DNA from 3 places in the Escherichia sp. TC-EC600-tetX4 genome. Region 1 is predicted to be linked to each of the others. Evidence: predicted binding sites of a transcription regulator. Region 1 holds the regulator's gene; each other region holds the start of a gene.
What was found. The regulator Fur, encoded in region 1, represses iron uptake genes when iron is present. The targets are predictions, from matches to a motif close to ATAATAATGAGAACNACTATCAA.

Region 1 (6,936 bases):
ACGCCGCATCCGGCAAGAAACAGCAAACAATCCAAAACGCCGCGTTCAGCGGCGTTTTTTCTGCTTTTCTTCGCGAATTAATTCCGCTTCGCAATTTATCCATAAAATAAATTTAAAATAACAAAACATAATTAAATAAAATGTAACCGCTTTCATCTTGCTGGAATTTCACGCTTTTATTCTTCTGCAAGCCTTTCAACCGCAAACTTAAGCCTTGTAACAAAAATCATCAAAATATGTGCGGTTGCTCATGTTCTTACATTCTGGTTACAGAAAGAGATTGATAATTCGCGTCGCGAAAAATAGTCTGTTCCTGTAGTCAGCGAGACTTTTCTCAACGCTACTTTTTTAATTTTTATTTTTTCGCTGTTCACCTTTGGTGCAGCAATTTATACGTCAAAGAGGATTAACCCATGCGTACGTTTAGTGGCAAACGTAGTACGCTGGCGCTGGCTATCGCCGGTGTTACAGCAATGTCGGGCTTTATGGCAATGCCGGAGGCTCGCGCCGAAGGATTCATCGACGATTCAACCTTAACCGGCGGTATCTATTACTGGCAGCGTGAACGCGACCGTAAAGATGTTACCGACGGCGACAAATACAAAACCAACCTTTCTCACTCCACCTGGAATGCCAACCTCGATTTTCAGTCCGGTTATGCTGCTGATATGTTCGGCCTTGATATTGCTGCGTTTACGGCGATTGAAATGGCGGAAAACGGCGACAGCTCCCACCCGAACGAAATCGCGTTTTCAAAAAGTAATAAAGCCTATGACGAAGACTGGTCCGGCGACAAAAGCGGTATAAGCCTGTATAAAGCTGCGGCCAAATTTAAATACGGTCCGGTTTGGGCGAGGGCAGGTTACATTCAGCCAACTGGTCAAACGCTGTTAGCGCCGCACTGGAGCTTTATGCCAGGTACTTATCAGGGGGCGGAAGCCGGGGCGAATTTTGATTACGGCGATGCTGGTGCGTTGAGTTTCTCCTACATGTGGACCAACGAATACAAAGCGCCGTGGCATCTGGAAATGGATGAGTTTTATCAGAACGATAAAACCACCAAAGTTGATTATCTGCACTCCTTTGGGGCGAAATACGACTTCAAAAATAACTTCGTACTGGAAGCGGCATTTGGTCAGGCGGAAGGGTATATCGATCAATATTTTGCCAAAGCCAGCTACAAATTTGATATCGCCGGTAGCCCGTTAACCACCAGCTACCAGTTCTACGGTACCCGAGATAAAGTTGACGATCGCAGCGTCAACGACCTTTATGACGGCACCGCCTGGCTGCAAGCGTTGACCTTTGGTTACCGGGCGGCTGACGTAGTGGATTTGCGCCTCGAAGGCACCTGGGTTAAGGCTGACGGTCAGCAGGGATACTTCCTGCAACGTATGACTCCAACCTACGCTTCCTCAAACGGTCGCCTGGATATCTGGTGGGATAACCGTTCTGACTTCAACGCCAACGGCGAAAAAGCGGTCTTCTTCGGTGCGATGTATGACCTGAAAAACTGGAATCTTCCAGGCTTCGCCATCGGCGCTTCCTACGTTTACGCATGGGATGCTAAACCTGCGACCTGGCAGAGCAATCCGGATGCGTACTACGACAAAAACCGGACTATTGAAGAGTCTGCCTACAGCCTGGATGCGGTCTATACCATTCAGGACGGTCGCGCCAAAGGCACGATGTTCAAACTGCATTTCACCGAATACGACAACCACTCCGACATCCCAAGCTGGGGCGGTGGTTACGGCAACATCTTCCAGGATGAGCGTGACGTGAAATTTATGGTAATCGCACCATTCACCATCTTCTGATGCCCGACGCGGCAGGTTTTGTGCCTGCCGCACGTTTGAGGAATTTGCTATGAAAAAACTGATTCTCATCGCCATAATGGCATCGGGGCTGGTAGCTTGTGCGCAATCAACCGCGCCACAGGAAGACAGTCGTCTGAAAGAGGCATACAGCGCCTGTATCAACACCGCACAAGGTTCGCCAGAAAAAATTGAAGCCTGCCAGAGCGTGTTAAACGTGCTGAAGAAAGAGAAACAACATCAGCAGTTTGCCGACCAGGAAAGTGTACGCGTACTGGATTATCAGCAGTGTCTGCGTGCAACGCAAACCGGAAATGATCAGGCGGTGAAAGCCGATTGTGATAAAGTCTGGCAGGAAATACGCAGTAATAACAAATAAGTGAGAGCTGTAACTCTCGCTTTTCTTATTTCCCTTGCATAAAAAAGCCAACCCGCAGGTTGGCTTTTCTCGTTCAGGCTGGCTTATTTGCCTTCGTGCGCATGTTCATCTTCGCGGCAATCGCCTTCGGCACAGTGACCGTAAAGATAGAGACTGTGGTTAGTCAGGCGAATGCCATGTTTTGCGGCAATTTCACGCTGACGCGCTTCGATGGAATCATCACTAAATTCGATAACCTTGCCGCAGTCGAGGCAGATCAGGTGATCGTGGTGATGTTGCTGTGTCAGTTCAAATACGGATTTACCGCCTTCAAAATTGTGGCGGGTGACGATACCAGCGTCGTCAAACTGGTTCAGTACGCGATATACCGTAGCCAGACCAATTTCTTCACCCATATCGATCAGACGTTTGTATAAATCTTCCGCACTGACGTGATGGTTGTCCGGCTCCTGAAGAACTTCCAGGATTTTTAAACGAGGAAGCGTTACTTTCAGGCCAGCTTTCTTTAGGGCGGTATTGTTATCAGTCATGCGGAATCTGTCCTGTTACTAAGCGGTTCACTTCATTAGAAGAAGTGACAGAATTTGCTCTTGAGATAATGCGTATCATTATAGAATTGCCACGCCTAAATGAAAACCACAAGTCCCTGGCAAATATTGTTAATAAAAACGTGGCACAGCTTACATTTACAACGGCAAGGCCACTTGAACACCGGGACATTGTACAGGTACAACAGCAAAAGTTACAAATTTGTAGCAATTATTTTGATTGGCATTATCTATTAATACGGCGTAGACATGAGTCTACGCCGCATCACATCAGGCATTGAGAATTTCGTCGAGATGCAACTCTTCAGAAATCTGTTTAACCCATTTTTCTACACGTTCAGCGGTCAGTTCCGGCTGACGGTCTTCGTCGATAGCCAGACCGACAAAGTGGTCGTCATCTGCCAGACCTTTTGATGCTTCGAAATGATAGCCCGCAGTTGGCCAGTGACCAACGATGGTTGCACCGCGCGGTTCAATGATGTCGCGGATGGTGCCCAATGCGTCGCAGAAATATTCGGCGTAATCTTCCTGGTCACCACAACCAAACAGCGCAACCAGTTTGCCGTTGAAATCAATCTCTTCGAGAGTCGGGAAGAAGTCATCCCAGTCACACTGCGCTTCGCCGTAATACCAGGTTGGGATGCCCAGCAGCAGAATGTCATAAGCTTCCAGATCTTCTTTGCTGCTTTTTGCAATGTCATGGACATCGGCAACGTCTTTACCAAGCTGTTTTTGAATCATTTTTGCGATATTTTCGGTATTACCGGTGTCGCTGCCGAAAAAGATGCCAGTGATAGCCATGAGTGAAATAACCTCTTGAAACTTATTGAAATGGGGGTGGAAAATTGCCCACGGATAAAGGCAATCATAGCAGAACAGGCAGTCTTGCGGAATCAGCAAACGAGCAGGACTGCACACTGTGCTACATGAAAGTGGAAATTTAAACGATGCCCTGACTACGCAGCGCCGCCAGTTGCTGCATTAACATCTCTTCGATCAGTTCGCTACGGCTCATATTGCGCGACTCCGCCAGCTCGTTCAGCGCCTCGACAGCTTCCGCGTTCAGCTTCAGTTCGACACGCTTAAGGCCACGTACTTTGTCGCGTTTTAGCTGGTTGCGTTTATTAATACGCAGCTGTTCATCGCGCGAAAGCGGATTAGTTTTCGGTCGTCCCGGTCGACGCTCGTGCGCGAACAGATCTAATGTCGTACGGTCCGTTTGTTCTTTGGCCATGATCTTGGTGACTTCGGGGGAAACAATCAGCCAGGCCTCTGCCCGGATGGATAGCGCGCCATAATACATCAGCGCGATGAGTCACGCCAACGCCCACGCGCGGAAAGCGACGCGGACGCTGGGTTTTTAATCAGTTGCGTTAATCATTGAGATAGCGACGGATAGCGCGTAATACCGCATCCGGTTTTTCAGCATGGACCCAGTGACCCGCGCCTGCAATCACATGCGCCCGTGCCTGTGGAAATTGAGCCAGTAAATCATCACGGTACTGCTCGCTAACATACGGAGAATTGCCGCCAGGGATAAACAGGGCAGGGTGATCCCATGCCGGGATTTTCTCCCAACCTACAATATGCGGATACTGATCCCACAATACCGGCACGTTAAAGCGCCACTCCCCGTCAACAAAAGATTTCAGCAGAAACTGAATCACCCCTTCTTCATTAAGATGCTGGCGCATTATTGCTGCTGCTTGCTGGCGAGTTTGTGCGTCCGATTCACTGACCGCGTTGATAGCCGCAAAAATCTCATCATGACGGCGTACGTGATAGTCGACCGGCGCGATATCGATCGCCACCAGTTTATCGATGCGATCGGAGGCTAGTGCAGTAAGTGCCATTACCGCTTTACCGCCCATGGAGTGACCGATAAATGTTGCTTTGTCGATCTGCTGTGCATCCAGAGTATCAACAAGATCCTGCGCCATCGCCGGGTAATTCATTACCGGATCTCTCGGTGAAAGACCGTGGTTACGCATATCAACCTGGATGATATTGTGATCGTTTACCAGATCGCGAGCCAGTACGCCAAGGTTGTCGAGGCTGCCAAACAGACCGTGGACAAGAACGATGGGAGAATTATTGTGCTGGTTTTGTGCAGTTTGCGCGCGGATATTCAATTTCATGGCAAAGTTCTTTTTTTCGCGTTGTCGGGTTAGGGTATTATGTTGACCATTGTGCCACAGGGCTGCAACAAATAAGGTTTATTCCGAGTTTTTCTGCAAGCCAGGCTTGACGCTATCCGCTGCCGGGATTTATTCATATACTCCTGGCGACTTGTATTCAGCTAAGACACTGCACTGGATTAAGATGAAAACGATTGAAGTTGATGATGAACTCTACAGCTATATTGCCAGCCACACTAAGCATATCGGCGAGAGCGCATCCGACATTTTACGGCGTATGTTGAAATTTTCCGCCGCATCACAGCCTGCTGCTCCGGTGACGAAAGAGGTTCGCGTTGCGTCACCTGCTATCGTCGAAGCGAAGCCGGTCAAAACGATTAAAGACAAGGTTCGCGCAATGCGTGAACTTCTGCTTTCGGATGAATACGCAGAGCAAAAGCGAGCGGTCAATCGCTTTATGCTGCTGTTGTCTACACTATATTCTCTTGACGCCCAGGCGTTTGCCGAAGCAACGGAATCGTTGCACGGTCGTACACGCGTTTACTTTGCGGCAGATGAACAAACGCTGCTGAAAAATGGTAATCAGACCAAGCCGAAACATGTGCCAGGCACGCCGTATTGGGTGATCACCAACACCAACACCGGCCGTAAATGCAGCATGATCGAACACATCATGCAGTCGATGCAATTCCCGGCGGAATTGATTGAGAAGGTTTGCGGAACTATCTAAAACGTTGCAGACAAAGGACAAAGCAATGGCAATCCACAATCGTGCAGGCCAACCTGCACAACAGAGTGATTTGATTAACGTCGCCCAACTGACGGCGCAATATTATGTACTGAAACCAGAAGCAGGGAATGCGGAGCACGCGGTGAAATTCGGTACTTCCGGTCACCGTGGCAGTGCAGCGCGCCACAGCTTTAACGAGCCGCACATTCTGGCGATCGCTCAGGCAATTGCTGAAGAACGTGCGAAAAACGGCATCACTGGCCCTTGCTATGTGGGTAAAGATACTCACGCCCTGTCCGAACCTGCATTCATTTCCGTTCTGGAAGTGCTGGCAGCGAACGGCGTTGATGTCATTGTGCAGGAAAACAATGGCTTCACCCCGACGCCTGCCGTTTCCAATGCCATCCTGGTTCACAATAAAAAAGGTGGCCCGCTGGCAGACGGTATCGTGATTACACCGTCCCATAACCCGCCGGAAGATGGTGGAATCAAATACAATCCGCCAAATGGTGGCCCGGCTGATACCAACGTCACTAAAGTGGTGGAAGACAGGGCCAACGCACTGCTGGCCGATGGCCTGAAAGGCGTGAAGCGTATCTCCCTCGACGAAGCGATGGCATCCGGTCATGTGAAAGAGCAGGATCTGGTGCAGCCGTTCGTGGAAGGTCTGGCCGATATCGTTGATATGGCCGCGATTCAGAAAGCGGGCCTGACGCTGGGCGTTGATCCGCTGGGCGGTTCCGGTATCGAATACTGGAAGCGTATTGGCGAGTATTACAACCTCAACCTGACTATCGTTAACGATCAGGTCGATCAAACCTTCCGCTTTATGCACCTTGATAAAGACGGCGCGATCCGTATGGACTGCTCCTCCGAGTGTGCGATGGCGGGCCTGCTGGCACTGCGTGATAAGTTCGATCTGGCGTTTGCTAACGACCCGGATTATGACCGTCACGGTATCGTCACTCCGGCAGGTTTGATGAATCCGAACCACTACCTGGCGGTGGCAATCAATTACCTGTTCCAGCATCGTCCGCAGTGGGGCAAAGATGTTGCCGTCGGTAAAACGCTGGTTTCATCTGCGATGATCGACCGTGTGGTCAACGACTTGGGCCGTAAACTGGTAGAAGTCCCGGTAGGTTTCAAATGGTTTGTCGATGGTCTGTTCGACGGCAGCTTCGGCTTTGGCGGCGAAGAGAGTGCAGGGGCTTCCTTCCTGCGTTTCGACGGCACGCCGTGGTCCACCGACAAAGACGGCATCATCATGTGTCTGCTGGCGGCGGAAATCACCGCTGTCACCGGTAAGAACCCGCAGGAACACTAC
Region 2 (6,936 bases), 1.1 Mb from region 1:
CTGGTGCGCAAGCGTGATCATTTCCGCCAGTGGATTTTCTGTGCCAAGCACGTTGGAGACATGAGTAATTGCCAGCAGGCGAGTTTTCTCATCAAACAGCGTAGGCAGCGTCTCCAGTTGCAACGTACCATCGGGATTGAGCGGGATCACACGCAGCTCTGCGCCAACGCGTGCGCAAAGCATCTGCCAGGGAACAATGTTAGCGTGGTGCTCCATCTGACTGATGATGATGTTATCGCCCGCCCGCACGTTGCTGTTGCCCCAGCTATTGGCGACCAGATTGATCCCTTCCGTCGTGCCGCGGACGAACACCAGCTCTTCCGCCGAACGGGCATTAATAAACAGCGATGCCCGCTTGCGCACGTTCTCCATTTTCTCGGTCGCCTGGGCGCTTAAGGTATGAATACCACGATGCACCGCCGCGTAGCCATGACGATAAAACTCGGCCTCGGCGTCAATCACCTGTCTCGGTTTCTGCGCACTGGCGGCGCTGTCGAGATAAGCCAGCGGCAAACCGTTTACCTCACGCGAAAGCACCGGAAAGTCGGCCCGCACTTTGTCGACGGAAAAAATCATCTTGCACCTCCTGGCAGCCGTTGACCGATTCGGGCCAGCACCTGCTGTTTAAGCCCCTCATCACGCAGTGCTTCCGTCAGTTCGGCAGCGAAGGCGTAAATGATCATCTGCTGGGCATCCTGCTGATTGATCCCGCGCGAGCGCAGATAGAATATCTGTTCATCATCAATACGCCCCACCGTCGCGCCGTGGCTGCATTTCACATCATCTGCATAGATTTCCAGCTGCGGTTTCGTATCCACTTCCGCCAGTTTGCCCATCAGCAGATTGTTGTTGGTCATCTGACCATCCGTTTTGATGGCGTGCTGCGCGACGTTGATCAAACCGTTAAATACCGCGCGGCCTTTGTCGCTGACGATAGTTTTGTGCAACTGTCGGCTGTTACAAAAACCTTTATTGTGTTCCAGCCAGGTACGGGTATCACACACCTCGTTTTTCACCGGCATCGCCAGGCTATTGATCCGCAGCGTGCTGTTTTCGCCATTGAGTTGCGTACTGGTGTTGTGTCGTAACACTGCGCCACCCAGCAGGAAACTGTGGCTAAATGCGGTGGCATCCTCAGCCAGCAACAAATCGTTATGAGCAAAGTGGTGACTGAGCGGGTTTTCAAACGCCAGCTTGATATGCTGCAAGTGGGCATTCGCTGCGACGTTGATAGTGAACCGTGCCCCGGTAAAATGACGAGCATCATTCAGGCTGACAAAATGTTCGATCACCGTTGCTTCGGCACCTTCCGCCAGATCCAGATGATGTCGGTAATGGGCAGTGTTCACCTCTTCACCTGCCACGCCCTGGGTGATATGCATTAACAGCAATGGCTTTGCCGGCCGTTGACCGCGCTTCACGGCGATATGCGTCACGCTTTGTGCCAGGCTTTCCGTCAAATGCAGAAACACTTCCGCCTGAATAGCGTCGGGTAAACCCTGACGGTCGTCGTTAATGCTCACTTCATATCCGCTGCCTTCAGTTGCATCGCTCAGTGCGGGCACGTAACGCCCATCGACAAACACCAGCCGCACGGAGTCTAACGTTAACGCTAAGGCATCACGCTGCTGTGGGGATATCTCTCCCGCAATGCTGACAAACTGGCTATTGATCAGCCCTTCCAGCGGCGTATATTTCCAGTTTTCATGTTTACGTGTCGGCAGTCCGGTACGCAGCAATTGTTGTAAATGCTGCTGTGCTTGCGGGGAGCGTTTTGTCCCTTCAGCTTCAAACAAGTGATGCCACTGTTGCAGCGCGTTACTGCTGTTCGGTAAGCCAGCCATAACCCTGCTCCTCCAGTTGTTTGACCAACGTGAAATCGCCGGATTTCACAATTCGTCCCTGATATAGCACATGAACGTAATCAGGCTTGATGTAGTCGAGAATGCGTTGGTAGTGCGTAACAATGATGAATGAGCGCTTGCCATCACGCAGCGAGTTCACGCCATCGGCGACCACTTTTAATGCGTCAATATCCAGCCCGGAGTCCGACTCATCAAGAATGCATAACTCCGGTTCCAGCACCGCCATTTGCAAAATATCGTTGCGCTTTTTCTCGCCGCCGGAAAAACCAACGTTTACCGAACGGGTTAATAAATCTTCCGGCATCTTCAGGAGAGCGATTTTCTCTTCCATCAAATCCTGAAAATCAAAGCGGTCGAGCGTTTCCTGGCCGCGATAGCTGCGCACCGCATTAAGTGCCGTTTGCAGGAAAAACTGGTTACTGACACCTGGAATCTCCACCGGATACTGGAAGGCCATAAAGATGCCTTCGCCCGCGCGATCTTCCGGCGACAGCGCAAGCAAATCTTTGCCTTTGAACTCAACCGTGCCGCCCGTCACTTCATAATCTTCTCGCCCGGCAAGCGTTGCCGATAAGGTACTTTTGCCCGAACCGTTTGGCCCCATAATGGCGTGAACTTCGCCGGGATGAACGTCGAGGCTTAATCCGCGCAGGATAGCTTTATCTTCCACGCTGACGTGTAAATCTTTAATACTTAACATGTTTATTCCTTATCCGACGCTGTGTTCAAGACTGATGGCGAGGAGTTTTTGTGCTTCAACGGCAAATTCCAACGGCAGCTCCGAGAACACGTCTTTGCAGAAACCGTTAACAATCATCGAGATGGCGTCTTCTTCGCTGATCCCGCGTTGCAGGCAGTAAAACAGTTGATCTTCACCAATACGTGATGTCGTTGCCTCGTGTTCCAGTTGCGCACTATTGTTACGACACTCAACATACGGGAAGGTATGCGCCCCACAATTAGCGCCAATCAGCATTGAGTCGCACTGAGTGAAATTGCGCGCATTGGTTGCCGTCGGCATGATTTTCACTAAGCCGCGATAACTGTTCTGACTATGTCCGGCAGAGATCCCTTTCGAGATAATGGTCGATTTGGTGTTTTTACCGATGTGGATCATCTTGGTGCCGGTATCCGCTTGCTGATGACCGCTGGTCAGCGCCACTGAGTAAAACTCACCAATGGAGTTATCGCCGCGCAAAATGCAGCTGGGATATTTCCACGTAATCGCTGACCCGGTTTCTGATTGCGTCCATGACATTTTGCTGTTTTCGCCTTCGCACAAAGCACGCTTGGTGACGAAGTTGAGAATACCGCCGGTGTTGTTATCGCCAGGAAACCAGTTTTGTACCGTGGAATATTTCACCTCGGCGTTTTTATGGATGATGACTTCCACCACTGCCGCGTGTAACTGATAGCTGTCACGCACCGGAGCGGAACAGCCTTCAATGTAGCTGACGTAGCTGTCTTCGTCGGCCACCAGAATGGTGCGCTCAAACTGCCCGGTTTTTTCTGCGTTAATGCGAAAATAGGTGGAAAGTTCCATCGGGCAGCGCACGCCTTTAGGCACATAAATAAACGTACCATCAGAGGCTACCGCCGCATTAAGCGCGGCAAAGAAGTTGTCATTCCCCGGCACCACGGTGCCGAGATATTTACGCACCAGTTCCGGGTGATCGTGGATCGCCTCACCAAAGGAACAGAAAATAATTCCCTGCTCCGCCAGTTTTTCGCGATAAGTAGTGGCAACCGAAACTGAGTCGAAAATGGCATCCACCGCCACCTCTTTGCCTTCCCGCACGGGAACGCCCAACTGCTCAAACGCCGCCTCCACCTCTTTACTTAAAAAGGCGTTCGCGCCAGTTTGCTGCACCGCGCCAGGTTCAGACGCGCAAGTGTCGTCACAATTACCGCACGATGGTGCTGAGTAGTAGCTGTAATCCTGATAATTCAGCTTGTCGTAGTGCGCTTTCAACCAGTGCGGTTCTTCCATCTCCAGCCATGCGCGATAGGCGTTTAGACGAAACTCCAGCATCCACTCCGGCTCATTACGCTTCGCCGAAATTGCGCGCACCACCTCTTCGTTTATCCCCTTTGCCAGCTCATCGGTGGCTAACTGGGTGAAGAATCCTTCTTTATAATTCAGCGGGCCGCCGGTCCAGGTTTTGACATCGTCAGTTGCTTCAGTATTACGAGACATAGTACCGCCTATACCCCAAAGCTTTCGCCACAGCCACATTCATTCTGGGCTTTAGGGTTGTGAAATTTGAATATCTGATTAAGTCCTTCACGAACGAAATCGACTTCCGTGCCATCAATAAACGGCATCGCTTGCAGCGGGACAAACAGCTTCGCGCCGTCGTGTTCAAACAGCAGATCGTCTTTGTCCGGCTCGCTAACACTGTCGAGCACATAGCCAAAGCCCGCGCAGCCCGTTTGCTTCACGCCTAAGCGCACGCCGACCATACCCGGCTGCTTTGCCACCAGCTCACGGATGTGTATCGCCGCTGCGGGTGTCAGCGTTAAGCCTTGCCAGGCGAAATCTTGTGGGTTAAAGGTTCCTGAATGCATGTCCATCGATTTACCTCACTTCATCGCTTTCAGCGTATAACAGCATGTTAGTGATAATGATTATCAGTTCAACCCAGCAAACGCAGGGGCTTTACCGTAAAACATGCTTTTTGCCTGCTTTTAATAAGCATAGACCCTGATGTGTGGGTTAACAGGCACGCTAAGAATTAGGTATCTCATTGTTAGATAATGGTTATTATCTAAGGAGCATTAAGGCTGTGATGAAAAAGAAAAAGTTGTATTGAAAATGACTATTTAAGAGATAGGTAAAAAAGTGCAGCGTTCAGAAATAAGAAAACCCTTAAGTCTGTGCGACACAGGCTTAAGGGTTTCTACCCCATCCGGCGCTTATCTCCGGCACTCTCAGTGGCTTAGCTCTTGAAGGGGCGATAAGAATAATCTCATAAAGCTAACCCGCCGTTTTAACACAAACTGCGATTAGTATTATTTTTGAACAATATCAGGCGGTAGATAAGCAGTATTAAGAAGGTCATCGAACCTGGACGGAGGTTAATCCAGGTCGATTTGGCGAACTTGCGGCATTAAGTCAGGATCAATGCACGCCCAGACGCCAGGCAAAGTAGATTTCTTCTTTTAATTCAGCAGAAGAGAGAGTAAGCAGGTCAGCAAATTCAAGTTCTAGTTGTTTCAGACGTTTGAGATATTGGGCAGGTGAAAGATTGCTCTGGTCACGGCGTAAAAATTCAATGGCCAGCTGGGTGGGATCAAGTTGAGTAGACATAGCATCCTCGCTTTTAGACAAGACCTGCACAGTATACCACCGTTTACTGTGCAGATAATGACCAAAAGCAATATGCGTCACACTTTTCTGGTGACAACGTCACAAAATGGCGGTCGTCAATCGTGACGAACAGCACAAACGCCCTTTCTCATCGAAGATTTCAATCTGCCAGACCTGGTGACGCGAACCGAGATGCAACGGTTTGCATACGCCGCGCACCCGCCCTTCTCGTGCCGAGCGGACGTGGTTAGCATTGATTTCCAGACCAACCACTTTTTGCTCACCTTCGGTACATAAATAACCGGCAACGGAACCGATACTTTCGGCCAGTACCACGGATGCTCCTCCATGCAGCAACCCGAAAGGCTGCTTTGTCCGCGAGTCTACTGGCATTGTCGCTTCAAGGGTGTCATCACCAATATGTTCAAAGCGAATATCCAGGAACCCCACCATGTTTCCTTCACCCATAGCATTCAGTGCTTCCAGGGTGATTTTCCGTTTCCATATCATTTAATAATCTCCAGTAAAGCCTGCACAGGATGGCGTACCCCCGTGCCTTCAACCCGTTTTACCTGGCTACGGCAGGAATATCCGGTCGCCAGACAGCGGTTACGCGGCAGTCGCTGCATAGCCTGATGCCAGGATAACTCATAGATCCCGAGCGAATTTTCATGGTTTTTCGCTTCATGTCCGTAAGTCCCTGCCATGCCGCAGCAACCCACGCTGACATTTTCCAGTTTCGCGCCAAAACGGGCAAATATCGCGGCCCATTGTGCTGGCGCACCCGGCAAGGCGGTAACTTCGGTACAGTGACCAAAGAAATACCATGATTCACCGCTGACTGTAGCCACTGGCTGTGACTCAAGTGCGCTTGCCAGCCATTCATTCGCCAGTAAGACGTTAAACTCGCCACGCTCCTCGCCCAGCGCCAGTTTATATTCATCGCGATAACAAAGTACCAGCGCCGGATCGACGCCCACCATTGGCATACCCAGCTTCGCCATACGGTTGAGGAAATCCGCCGTCTTTTTCGCCGTCTTCGCAAAACGATTAAGAAAACCTTTAATATGCTGGGCTTTGCCATTTGGCGAAAATGGCAGTAACACAGGCTGGAAACCTAATTTTTCGACCAGACGGACAAAATCCGCCACCACTTGCGCATCGTAATAGCTGGTAAAGGGGTCCTGCACCACCAACACTGTGCGCGCTTTCTGCTCTGCATTGAGAGATTCAAGCTGTTCCAGCGTCATGTTTGCCGAGCGATGCCCCACCATTTGTTGTTGTAGCGAGGGGACCGACAGCAGCGGCAAATCAACCATGCCGATATGTTTTTCCGAGAGTTTGCGCACCAGCGGCTGGTTAATGAAGAAGTTAAAGGTTTTCGGCGCGCGTGCCATCAGCGGCGCGTAGCTCTCGACCGTAGCGACGAGGTGGTCGCGCAGCGGGCGTAAATAACGGGTGTGATAGAGCTGCAGAAAACGAGAGCGAAACTCCGGCACATCAATTTTGATGGGGCACTGGGTCGAACACGCTTTACAGGCCAGACAGCCCGACATCGCCTCTTTGACTTCGTGTGAGAAGTCATATTCGCCTTTATTCGCATGCCAGCTATTGCGCGTGCGGGCAATTAACGTCCGCAAACTGACGCCGGATTCAGGCAGTTCTTGTTCCAGTTTGAGTGGATCAACGCCGCGATCCGCCAACAAACGCAGCCATTCACGCACCAGCGTTGCGCGCCCTTTCGGTGAATGAATCCGGTTC
Region 3 (6,936 bases), 1.8 Mb from region 1:
ATGCCCCGGCGGATAGCTGGCGCAAAGGCGTGGTGAGCTGGACGTGGCGCATCAAGGTGCTGATGCATCTGGAAACCGAACTGATGGGCACCGTGCGCGAACGTGCGGAAGATGAAGCAATCAACGTCTTTGCCCGTAACCTGCACGATCTGCTGATGGCGGCCCCTGCCGGACTGCGTGCAACGATGGGCCTCGATCCGGGTCTGCGTACTGGGGTAAAAGTGGCGGTGGTCGATGCCACTGGCAAACTGGTGGCGACCGACACCATTTACCCGCACACCGGACAGGCCGCAAAAGCAGCGATGACCGTTGCTGCGCTGTGTGAAAAACATAACGTTGAACTGGTAGCGATCGGTAACGGTACAGCTTCCCGCGAAACTGAGCGTTTCTATCTCGATGTGCAGAAGCAGTTCCCGAAAGTGACCGCGCAGAAAGTAATCGTCAGCGAAGCAGGCGCGTCGGTTTACTCGGCTTCCGAGCTGGCTGCACAGGAGTTCCCGGATCTCGACGTTTCGCTGCGTGGCGCGGTGTCTATCGCCCGCCGTTTGCAGGATCCGCTGGCGGAGCTGGTGAAAATCGATCCGAAATCTATCGGCGTAGGTCAGTATCAGCATGACGTCAGCCAGACGCAACTGGCCCGCAAACTGGACGCAGTAGTAGAAGACTGCGTAAACGCCGTTGGCGTCGATCTCAACACTGCTTCTGTTCCGCTGTTAACCCGCGTGGCGGGCCTGACGCGCATGATGGCGCAAAACATCGTTGCCTGGCGCGATGAGAACGGTCAGTTCCAGAACCGTCAGCAACTGTTAAAAGTGAGCCGTCTGGGGCCGAAAGCCTTCGAGCAGTGCGCGGGCTTCTTGCGCATTAACCACGGTGATAACCCGCTGGACGCGTCTACCGTTCACCCGGAAGCCTATCCGGTGGTGGAACGCATTCTGGCAGCAACACAGCAGGCACTGAAAGATCTGATGGGTAACAGCAGCGAACTGCGTAACCTGAAAGCGTCTGACTTTACTGATGAGAAATTCGGTGTGCCGACGGTAACCGACATCATCAAAGAGCTGGAAAAACCGGGTCGCGATCCGCGTCCGGAATTTAAAACCGCTCAGTTTGCCGATGGCGTCGAGACAATGAACGACCTGCAACCGGGTATGATCCTCGAAGGCGCAGTGACCAACGTCACCAACTTTGGCGCGTTTGTCGATATTGGCGTGCATCAGGACGGCCTGGTTCACATCTCTTCATTGTCGAACAAGTTTGTGGAAGATCCGCATACCGTGGTGAAAGCGGGCGACATTGTGAAGGTGAAAGTGCTGGAAGTGGATCTTCAGCGTAAACGTATCGCCCTGACTATGCGCCTGGATGAGCAGCCTGGCGAAACCAACGCTCGTCGCGGCGGCGGTAATGAACGCCCGCAAAACAACCGCCCGGCAGCCAAACCACGCGGTCGTGAAGCGCAGCCTGCCGGTAATAGCGCGATGATGGATGCGCTGGCGGCGGCAATGGGCAAAAAACGTTAAACGCCCGTACTGGCCTACGGTTCGAATTTGCACGAAATCGTAGGGCAGATAAGGCGTTCACGCCGCATCTGGCAACGAACGCCTTGCCTGACATAAAAGTGCCGGAGAATATCTCCGGCATTTTTATTCCACAGCCAAACTCATAATATATTCCGGCAATATTTATCATTTCATTAACAACTGAAACCTTAATTAAACATTAGCCAGTCCGGGTAATTCACTATTCGAATTATATTTTCGCTGCGATATAACCTTGAGCCACATCAACATTGAGTCAGATTATTATTCAAACCAACATTCGCACACATTTTAAGTATTGCTGATAGAAACCATTCTCATTATCATTGTGTTGTTGATTATTTAATCTCTCCTTTGTTGGCAAATCATCTGGTCTCATGTCGCTGTCAAACGCCCCATGAGGTAGTTATCCAGTTAATGAGAAACAAGTAGGCACCTATGCAATACACTCCAGATACTGCGTGGAAAATCACTGGCTTTTCCCGTGAAATCAGCCCGGCATATCGCCAAAAACTGCTTTCTCTTGGCATGTTACCTGGCTCCTCTTTTAATGTGGTGCGCGTCGCTCCACTCGGCGACCCCATTCATATCGAAACCCGTCGTGTGAGCCTGGTATTACGCAAAAAAGATCTGGCCTTATTAGAAGTGGAAGCGGTTTCCTGTTAATACGGTGATAACAACAATGAAAAAATTAACCATTGGCTTAATTGGTAATCCAAATTCTGGCAAGACAACGTTATTTAACCAGCTCACTGGCTCACGTCAGCGTGTAGGTAACTGGGCTGGCGTTACCGTCGAACGTAAAGAAGGGCAATTCTCCACCACCGATCATCAGGTCACGCTGGTGGACCTGCCCGGCACCTATTCTCTGACCACCATCTCATCGCAGACCTCGCTCGATGAGCAAATCGCCTGTCACTACATTTTGAGTGGCGACGCCGACCTGCTGATTAACGTGGTGGATGCGTCTAACCTTGAGCGTAACCTGTACCTGACGCTACAACTGCTGGAACTCGGCATTCCCTGCATTGTGGCACTGAACATGCTCGACATTGCCGAGAAGCAAAATATTCGTATTGAAATTGATGCTCTGTCGGCGCGTCTGGGCTGTCCGGTGATCCCGCTGGTTTCAACCCGTGGTCGCGGTATTGAAGCGCTCAAGCTGGCGATTGATCGCTATAAAGCTAACGAGAATGTGGAACTGGTGCATTACGCACAGCCGCTGCTCAACGAAGCAGATTCACTGGCAAAAGTGATGCCTTCCGACATCCCGCTGAAACAACGTCGCTGGCTGGGCCTGCAAATGCTGGAAGGCGATATCTACAGCCGCGCCTACGCCGGTGAAGCGTCGCAGCATCTGGATGCCGCCCTCGCCCGTCTGCGTAATGAGATGGACGATCCGGCGCTGCACATTGCCGATGCGCGTTACCAGTGCATTGCTGCCATCTGTGATGTGGTAAGCAACACCCTGACGGCAGAACCCAGCCGTTTCACCACTGCGGTAGATAAAATCGTGCTCAACCGTTTCCTCGGTCTGCCGATTTTCCTCTTTGTGATGTACCTGATGTTCCTGCTGGCTATCAACATCGGCGGGGCGTTACAGCCGCTGTTTGACGTCGGCTCCGTGGCGCTATTTGTGCATGGTATTCAATGGATTGGCTACACGCTCCACTTCCCGGACTGGCTGACTATCTTCCTCGCCCAGGGCCTGGGTGGCGGCATTAACACCGTGCTGCCACTGGTGCCGCAGATTGGCATGATGTACCTGTTCCTCTCCTTCCTTGAGGACTCCGGGTATATGGCGCGTGCGGCGTTTGTGATGGACCGTCTGATGCAGGCGCTGGGCTTGCCGGGGAAATCCTTTGTGCCGCTGATCGTCGGTTTCGGTTGTAACGTACCGTCGGTAATGGGTGCACGTACGCTTGATGCACCGCGTGAACGTCTGATGACCATCATGATGGCACCGTTTATGTCCTGCGGCGCGCGTCTGGCTATCTTCGCAGTATTCGCGGCTGCCTTCTTCGGGCAGAACGGTGCGCTGGCGGTCTTCTCGCTGTATATGCTGGGTATTGTGATGGCGGTGCTGACTGGCCTGATGCTCAAGTACACCATCATGCGCGGTGAAGCGACGCCGTTTGTCATGGAGTTGCCGGTCTATCATGTACCACACGTTAAAAGCCTGATTATCCAGACCTGGCAGCGTCTGAAAGGCTTCGTTCTGCGTGCTGGTAAAGTGATCATCATCGTCAGCATTTTCCTGAGCGCTTTCAACAGCTTCTCGCTGAGCGGGAAAATCGTCGATAACATCAACGACTCGGCGCTGGCGTCCGTCAGCCGGGTGATCACCCCGGTCTTCAAGCCAATTGGCGTGCATGAAGATAACTGGCAGGCAACGGTTGGCCTGTTTACAGGTGCCATGGCGAAAGAAGTGGTAGTGGGTACGCTCAACACCCTCTACACCGCAGAAAATATTCAGGACGAAGAGTTCAATCCGGCAGAATTTAACCTCGGTGAAGAGCTGTTCAGTGCGATAGATGAAACCTGGCAGAGCCTGAAAGACACCTTCAGCCTTAGCGTACTGATGAACCCCATTGAAGCCAGCAAAGGCGACGGCGAAATGGGTACCGGGGCGATGGGCGTGATGGATCAGAAATTCGGTAGCGCAGCAGCAGCTTACAGCTACCTGATTTTCGTCCTGCTGTATGTACCATGTATCTCGGTGATGGGGGCTATCGCCCGTGAATCAAGCCGTGGCTGGATGGGCTTCTCCATCCTGTGGGGGCTGAATATCGCTTACTCACTGGCAACATTGTTCTATCAGGTCGCCAGCTACAGTCAGCATCCAACTTACAGCCTGGTGTGCATTCTGGCGGTTATCCTGTTTAACATCGTGGTTATCGGTCTGCTGCGCCGCGCGCGTAGCCGGGTGGATATCGAACTGCTGGCAACCCGCAAGTCGGTAAGCAGTTGCTGCGCAGCCAGCACCACCGGTGATTGCCATTAATGGCTTCACTTATTCAGGTGCGCGATTTGCTGGCGTTACGGGGCCGTATGGAAGCGGCCCAGATAAGCCAGACATTGAACACTCCACAGCCAATGATTAACGCCATGCTGCAACAACTGGAAAGTATGGGCAAAGCCGTGCGGATTCAGGAAGAACCTGACGGCTGCCTCTCTGGCAGTTGTAAAAGCTGCCCGGAAGGAAAAGCCTGTCTGCGCGAGTGGTGGGCGCTGCGTTAACCTTACTCCATCGCCTGTTTTGGAAAGCCCGGTATGCGTCTGCATCCGGGCTTTTTTGCGTGCGGCTTTCCATAAAAATGCAACTCTTGCAGCACGGCGTAAGTTCCTTTGAAAGCATCTCGCAGGGATGAAAACTCGCTAATACACAGGTGTGGAGTGGCGCGTAGAGTCGCGGCATTCAAACAACAGGTGAAGGAACGCCATGAGCAAAAAGCAGAGTTCCACCCCACACGATGCGCTGTTCAAACTCTTTTTACGCCAACCGGACACGGCTCGTGATTTTCTTGCGTTTCATTTACCGGCACCCATTCACGCGCTTTGTGATATGAAAACCCTCAAGCTGGAGTCGAGCAGCTTTATTGATGACGATCTGCGTGAAAGCTATTCCGATGTGCTGTGGTCGGTGAAAACGGAACAAGGACCAGGATACATCTATTGTCTGATTGAACATCAAAGCACCTCAAACAAACTGATCGCATTTCGCATGATGCGTTACGCTATTGCCGCAATGCAAAATCACCTTGATGCTGGATACAAAACGTTGCCGATGGTGGTGCCATTGTTGTTTTACCACGGTATTGAAAGCCCCTATCCCTATTCGCTGTGTTGGCTGGATTGTTTCGCCGATCCCAAACTGGCAAGGCAGCTTTATGCCTCCGCATTTCCGCTGATTGATGTCACCGTCATGCCTGATGATGAAATCATGCAGCACCGACGTATGGCGCTGCTGGAGTTAATTCAAAAACATATTCGTCAACGCGACCTGATGGGGCTGGTAGAGCAAATGGCCTGCTTATTAAGTAGTGGATACGCTAATGACAGACAAATCAAAGGGCTGTTTAATTACATACTGCAAACTGGCGACGCTGTACGTTTTAACGATTTTATCGACGGCGTTGCCGAACGTTCACCGAAACACAAGGAGAGTTTAATGACTATTGCGGAAAGATTGCGGCAGGAGGGGGAACAATCCAAAGCCCTGCATATAGCCAAAATAATGCTTGAATCCGGAGTTCCTCTTGCAGACATCATGCGCTTTACCGGGCTGTCAGAAGAAGAGTTGGCTGCGGCGAGTCAGTAAAGTTCTGTCTCGCCATTTCAAAAGCCACCTACACCCTCTGCTTCAACGCCACCAGCAGGTGACAAAACTCGGCCGGATGCGAAATAAATGGCGCATGGGCCGCTTTGGCGAAGATATATGATTCGCTGTGAGGCCAAAGTTTATCCAGCATCGGCACCACTTTGCGCGGCACCAGACCGTCGAGATAGCCATACAATCGCAAAAACGGCATGGACACGTTTTGCAGCGGCTGACGGAGATCGACCGTTTTCAGGATTTCCAGCCCGCCATTAAGCACGTCAACCTCCGGCATCGGTAACGCCAGAACGGTTTTCTTCAACGCCCGCGCATCCTGGCGCGCCGTTTCAGTCCCCATGGTTTGTAACGCCAGGAACCGCTCCACTGTACGCTGAAAATCATCACTGAGTTGCTGCTGAAATCCCGCCAGCACGTCCGGTTTTATCCCCGGCCACTCGTCACGAGCACTAAAACAAGGTGACGACGCCACGGTGACCAGCGCCTGAACACGCTCGGGATGGGTTAACGCAATCTGGCTTGCCACCAGCCCGCCCAGACTCCAGCCTAACCAAATGGCTTTATCAGGTGCCTGTTGCAGCACGGCTTCGGCCATATCAGCAAGTGACAGCGCACCAAATCCCCGGCTACGCCCGAAGCCGGGCAGGTCAACAAGGTGCAGCGTAAAATGCGAGCTAAGTTCCTCGTCAATGCAACGCCACACTTCGGCATTCAGTCCCCATCCGTGCAGCAGCACAAGATGAACATTCCCCTGACCTTTGGTCTGCCACCAGATGTTATTCATCCGCTATTGTTCTCTTTTGACTTACAAGGATGAACATATGCTAACAGTACCGGGATTATGCTGGCTATGCCGAATGCCACTGGCGTTAGGTCATTGGGGGATTTGTTCGGTCTGTTCACGCGCCACCCGCACAGATAAAACGTTATGCCCACAATGTGGATTACCCGCCACACACTCCCATCTTCCCTGCGGTCGCTGCCTGCAAAAACCGCCGCCCTGGCAAAGACTGGTCACGGTTGCCGACTATGCGCCGCCGTTAAGTCCGCTTATCCACCAGC

Region 2: a site for Fur is predicted at 4,478-4,500, ahead of sufA (Fe-S cluster assembly scaffold SufA). Genes of this name have one in related genera too.
Region 3: a site for Fur is predicted at 1,843-1,865, ahead of feoA (ferrous iron transporter A). Genes of this name have one in related genera too.

What each region holds. Positions count from the first base shown of each region.
Region 1 is NZ_CP079924.1:3,164,227-3,171,162, reverse strand. It holds gene chiP (chitoporin) at 414-1,820, shown strand; gene chiQ (ChiQ/YbfN family lipoprotein) at 1,870-2,196, shown strand; gene fur (ferric iron uptake transcriptional regulator) at 2,280-2,726, opposite strand; gene uof (fur leader peptide) at 2,719-2,805, opposite strand; gene fldA (flavodoxin FldA) at 3,015-3,545, opposite strand; gene ybfE (LexA regulated protein) at 3,685-3,978, opposite strand; gene ybfF (esterase) at 4,118-4,882, opposite strand; gene seqA (replication initiation negative regulator SeqA) at 5,067-5,612, shown strand; gene pgm (phosphoglucomutase (alpha-D-glucose-1,6-bisphosphate-dependent)) at 5,638-6,936, shown strand, end outside.
Region 2 is NZ_CP079924.1:2,112,260-2,119,195, reverse strand. It holds gene sufS (cysteine desulfurase SufS) at 1-576, opposite strand, end outside; gene sufD (Fe-S cluster assembly protein SufD) at 573-1,844, opposite strand; gene sufC (Fe-S cluster assembly ATPase SufC) at 1,819-2,565, opposite strand; gene sufB (Fe-S cluster assembly protein SufB) at 2,575-4,062, opposite strand; gene sufA (Fe-S cluster assembly scaffold SufA) at 4,071-4,439, opposite strand; gene KXD89_RS10155 (YdiH family protein) at 4,987-5,175, opposite strand; gene menI (1,4-dihydroxy-2-naphthoyl-CoA hydrolase) at 5,275-5,685, opposite strand; gene KXD89_RS10145 (FAD-binding and (Fe-S)-binding domain-containing protein) at 5,682-6,936, opposite strand, start outside.
Region 3 is NZ_CP079924.1:338,610-345,545, reverse strand. It holds gene KXD89_RS01555 (Tex family protein) at 1-1,520, shown strand, start outside; gene feoA (ferrous iron transporter A) at 1,977-2,204, shown strand; gene feoB (Fe(2+) transporter permease subunit FeoB) at 2,221-4,542, shown strand; gene feoC ([Fe-S]-dependent transcriptional repressor FeoC) at 4,542-4,778, shown strand; gene rpnA (recombination-promoting nuclease RpnA) at 4,981-5,859, shown strand; gene bioH (pimeloyl-ACP methyl ester esterase BioH) at 5,888-6,658, opposite strand; gene gntX (DNA utilization protein GntX) at 6,696-6,936, shown strand, end outside.